DNA from 2 places in the Streptomyces sp. NPDC001219 genome. Region 2 is predicted to be linked to the other one. Evidence: riboswitches for the same ligand, from Rfam matches in the RefSeq annotation. Region 2 holds a riboswitch; the other holds the start of a gene.

Region 1 (2,197 bases), on a different contig from region 2:
GGCGGCGAACAGCAGCGGCAGGCACAGGATCGCGTACCAGGGCAGGCCCGCCGCGGCGCCGCTGCCCGCCATCACCATCAGGGTCACCTCGGTCGCGGTGTCGAAGCCGAGCCCGAAGAGGAAGCCGAGCGGGAACATCTGGCCGGGCCGGGAGATGGAGCGGGTGAACCGCCCCAGGAAGCGGTTCATGAAGCCGCGCGCGTCGAGGCGCTGCTCCAGCTCGGCCTCGTCGTAGCGGCCGTCGCGCAGCCCGCGGAAGACCCGCCAGATCCCGGCCAGCGCGATGAGGTTGAGGGCGGCGATGAGGTAGAGGAACGTGCCCGAGACCGTGGTGCCGACGGTGCCCAGGATCTGGTGCGTACGGGACTCGTCGTTGAGCAGGGTGCCGGCGAGCTGGGCGCCGCCGGCCACCAGGGCCGCCATCGCCACGACCACGCTGGAGTGGCCGAGGGCGAACCAGAAGCCGACCGAGACCGGACGCTTGCCGTCGGCCATCAGCTTGCGGGTGGTGTTGTCGATCGCGGCGATGTGGTCGGCGTCGAAGGCGTGCCGCATGCCGAGGGTGTACGCGGTGACGCCGAGCCCGACGCCGAAGACCTGGCTGCCGACGGCGTAGTGGTTCGGGACCACGAGCAGGAAGAGCACGCCGAAGGCGACGACGTGCAGCCCGGCTATGACGGCCATCAGGCCCGCGGTGCGGAGGGTGTCCTGCCGGCGCCAGCGGAACGCGGCGGGGGCAGGGGACTTGGGAGTATTGGTGGGCAGGGCCATCCGGACGGTCACGCTCCAGCACCTCGTGGATCACTTCGTGAGATGCCGTGGCCGGTCTCCTGGCTTGGGGTTACCACCCTGCCCCTTTGCAGCCTGGGGGAGGGTGCCCGTCTCCACCCCCGCCTTCCCGGCCGCGGGCTGCGGTCAGTGGCGCCGCGGACGCGTCAGGCGCCCGCGGAAGGGGTGGAAACTTCCCGATCACAGTGGCGAGGGCCGCTCCGGACTGGGACCACAAGGTCCGTCACCGGATTCCCGAGCACCACGGCCCGGCCACTCTAGCGGCCACCCCGGAGGCACGAGGGGTGTGGGGGTTCGCCGCCTCCGGAGGGCAGCGGTGCGCCGTGGGTCAGTAGTCCAGGGACGACAGGAAGGCGTGCAGTTCGTGATCGAAGAGCGGGGTGTTCTCCAGATTGACCATATGGGCCGCCCCCGGTATGCGGACTCTTCGGGCGCCGGGGACGGTCAGGGCTATCGCGTGGGCGTTGGCGGAGATGTCCCTGCTGTCGAGATCGCCGTCGAGCACGACCGTCGGCACCCGGATCTCGCCGAGGCGGTCGGCGGCGCCGACCTCCAGGGGTATACCGGCACCCATACCGTCGGCATGGACCTCCACATTGGCCGCTGCCGAGGCGCGCATCCGTTCGCGGAAGCCCGGGTGCACCGCGGACGGCTCACGATGCGGCCCGTCCACCCACATCCGCAGGAAGTGCTCGACATACCACTCCGCGCCGTCCGGTGTGCCGATCGCCGCCACCTGCTCCTTGATGTGCTCCAGCACGAAGGGGTCGGTGAAGGCCCGGCCACTGATCCCCGGTGAGGCCAGCGCGAGGGCCGTCACCCGGCCGGGGTGGGCGAGGGCGGTGTCGAGCGCGACCCGTGCGCCGTGGGAGAGGCCGACGAGAACGGCGCTGGAGACGTCGAGTGAGTCCAGCAGGGCGCACAGGTCGTCGTGGTTGGCGTAGTCCCCGGTCACGGTGGAGGACAGGCCGTGCCCGCGGAAGTCGTAACGGATCGCGCGCAGGCCGGAGTTGACCAGCCAGGTGAACTGCTCGTCCCACATGTGCTGGTCGAGCATGCCGCCGTGCAGCAGCACCACCGCGGGGCCCGAGCCGGCCGTCTCGTAGAACAGCTCGCCCTCGTCGACCGGCACGATGCCGTTGTCGATCTCGGACCAGGCGGTGATTCTCCGCGTCATTCCCCTGACCGTCCTTCGTGCATGAGAGGGGCCGGGGCGGGTCTGCCACCGCGGCCGTCCGACGTACCGTCGTTACCGATACTGCCGTTACCGTCGTTACTGCCTTCATTGATACGACTATCACGACTGTCCTGGCTGCCCTGACTGTCGGTTTCCTCCCGTGGAACGCGCGAGCCGTTCGCCAGGTGCCGGAATTCCTCGCCGAGCCGGTCGAGTACGTGCAGCGCGGTG
Region 2 (2,197 bases):
TCGAGCGTCCCCGTCCATCCAAGTTCCCCAACGCACCCTCAGACCTCCCGCCCAACCAGCGGATGGCGATGCCGATGCGGGCGAGGTGGTGCTGGAGGGGCTGCAGGAGGACGCGGCGGCCGCCGAGATCGCGCGGGCGCAGATCTGGCAGTGGCTGCGGCACGGCGCGGTCGACCGGGACACGGTGCTCGGGTTCCTGGACGACGAACTCGCCGCGCTGGGCGCCGCGTACCCGTGGGCGCGGCTCGACGAGGTCCGTGCGCTGTTCGAACGGGTCGCCCTGGCCAGGGAGTTGCCGGCCTCCTTCACCCCGGAGGCCTACGCCCGGCACCTGGTGCGCCGCGCGGAGGTCACGGCATGAGCGCGGGCCGTACGGCCGGGCGCGGGTGCCACCCCTACGACCAGGGCTGAGGGGCCCTGGGTCGCCGCCGGGCTGAGGGGCCCGGCGGTTGCGGGGTACGGGCGCGGAACGGAGAGCGAGGCCGTTCCGCGCCCTGCCACGTCCGTGCCGCCCCTCACTCTCCGGTGTCTCATGTCACATTCCGGTATGTGGGCAGAGGTGTCCGATACGGGGGCCGCGTTCTACGCTGGCCGGGCAACAGGTTCGCCCCGTCCGCCAGACGGGCCGCGTCGTAAGAGGGAACCCGGTGGGAATCCGGGACTGCCCCGCAGCGGTGAGTGGGAACGAACGCCGTCATACGCACTGGATCACGCGTCCGGGAAGCGACGGCCAGTAGGTGCCCGCCGGAGGTCTCCGGCAGGCGCGCCCGCGAGTCCGAAGACCTGCCCGTTGCCCGTGTGCGCCCCCGCGTGCACGGACATCCCGGTGACCTCGAGGGCGGGTCGGCGTCATACCAGGCGGTCCCGTGCGTGCCAGACGCACCGTGCTTCCGCTGGGTGTCCGTCACCCCTTCGCGTACCTCGTTCCGTCCCCGGGACCATGACACGTATTCGCGAAGGAGAATTCCGTGACAGCGAAGCCCGCAGCCGCGGCAGCACGGGCCACCGTGTACGGCTACCCCCGCCAGGGACAGCACCGCGAACTGAAGAAGGCCATCGAGGGCTACTGGAAGGGCACGGTCGGCGCCGACGCCCTCCGGGAGACCGCCCGCACCCTCCGTCGTTCCCACTGGCAGCAGCTGGCCGGCGCCGGCCTCCACGAAGTGCCCACCGGTGACTTCTCGTACTACGACCATGTGCTGGACACCAGCGTCATGGTCGGTGCCGTCCCGGACCGCCACCGCGCCGCCGTCGCGGCCGACGCCCTCGACGGCTACTTCGCGATGGCGCGCGGCACGCAGGACGTGGCGCCGCTGGAGATGACCAAGTGGTTCGACACCAACTACCACTACCTGGTGCCCGAGCTGGGGCCGGACACCGTCTTCACCGCCGACTCCGGCAAGCAGGTCGCCGAGCTCAGGGAGGCCCTCACCCTCGGTCTCGCCGCCCGGCCGGTGCTCGTCGGGCCGGTCACCTACCTCCTGTTGTCGAAGCCCGCCCCCGGCGTGGCCGCCGACTTCGAGCCGCTGACGCTCCTGGACCGGCTGCTGCCGGTCTACGCGGAGGTCCTCGCCGACCTGCGCGCCGCCGGAGCCGAGTGGGTGCAGCTCGACGAGCCCGCCCTCGTCCAGGACCGCACCCCGGCCGAACTCAACGCCGCCGCGCGCGCCTACCGCGAGCTGGGCGGCCTCACCGACCGGCCGCAGCTCCTGGTCGCCTCGTACTTCGACCGGCTCGGCGACGCACTGCCCGTCCTGGCCAAGGCCCCGGTGGAGGGTCTGGCGCTCGACTTCACCGACGCGGCCGCGGCCAACCTCGACGCGCTGGCGGCGGTCGGCGGGCTGCCCGGCAAGCGCCTGGTGGCGGGCGTGGTCAACGGCCGCAATATCTGGATCAACGACCTGGAGAAGTCGCTGGCCACCCTCGGCACCCTGCTCGGCCTGGCCGAACGGGTCGACGTGGCCGCGTCCTGCTCACTGCTGCACGTGCCGCTGGACGCCGCCGTCGAGCGCGACATCGACCCGCAGATCGTGCGCTGGCTGGCCTTCGCCAAGCAGAAGACCGCGGAGCTGGTGACCCTGGCCCGGGGTCTGACGCGGGGCACCGACACCATCGCCGCCGAACTCGCCGCGAACCGCGCCGACCTGGCCTCCCGGGCCAACTCCGCCCTCACCCACGACCCGGCCGTCCGGGCGCG

What was found. A riboswitch is a leader RNA that binds a small molecule or an ion and turns the genes downstream of it on or off. The one in region 2 is predicted to bind cobalamin.
Region 1: another riboswitch for cobalamin. It lies ahead of ACWC9R_RS01590 (HoxN/HupN/NixA family nickel/cobalt transporter); the one in region 2 lies ahead of metE (5-methyltetrahydropteroyltriglutamate--homocysteine S-methyltransferase).

What each region holds. Positions count from the first base shown of each region.
Region 1 covers NZ_JBSFJF010000002.1:21,628-23,824, reverse strand. Annotated here, with positions in the region: partial or broken gene ACWC9R_RS01590 (HoxN/HupN/NixA family nickel/cobalt transporter) at 1-805, opposite strand, end outside; cobalamin riboswitch at 804-1,050, opposite strand; gene ACWC9R_RS01585 (alpha/beta fold hydrolase) at 1,118-1,966, opposite strand; gene ACWC9R_RS01580 (MarR family winged helix-turn-helix transcriptional regulator) at 1,963-2,197, opposite strand, start outside.
Region 2 covers NZ_JBSFJF010000006.1:96,591-98,787, reverse strand. Annotated here, with positions in the region: partial or broken gene ACWC9R_RS05685 (malate synthase A) at 80-361, shown strand; cobalamin riboswitch at 584-805, shown strand; gene metE (5-methyltetrahydropteroyltriglutamate--homocysteine S-methyltransferase) at 969-2,197, shown strand, end outside.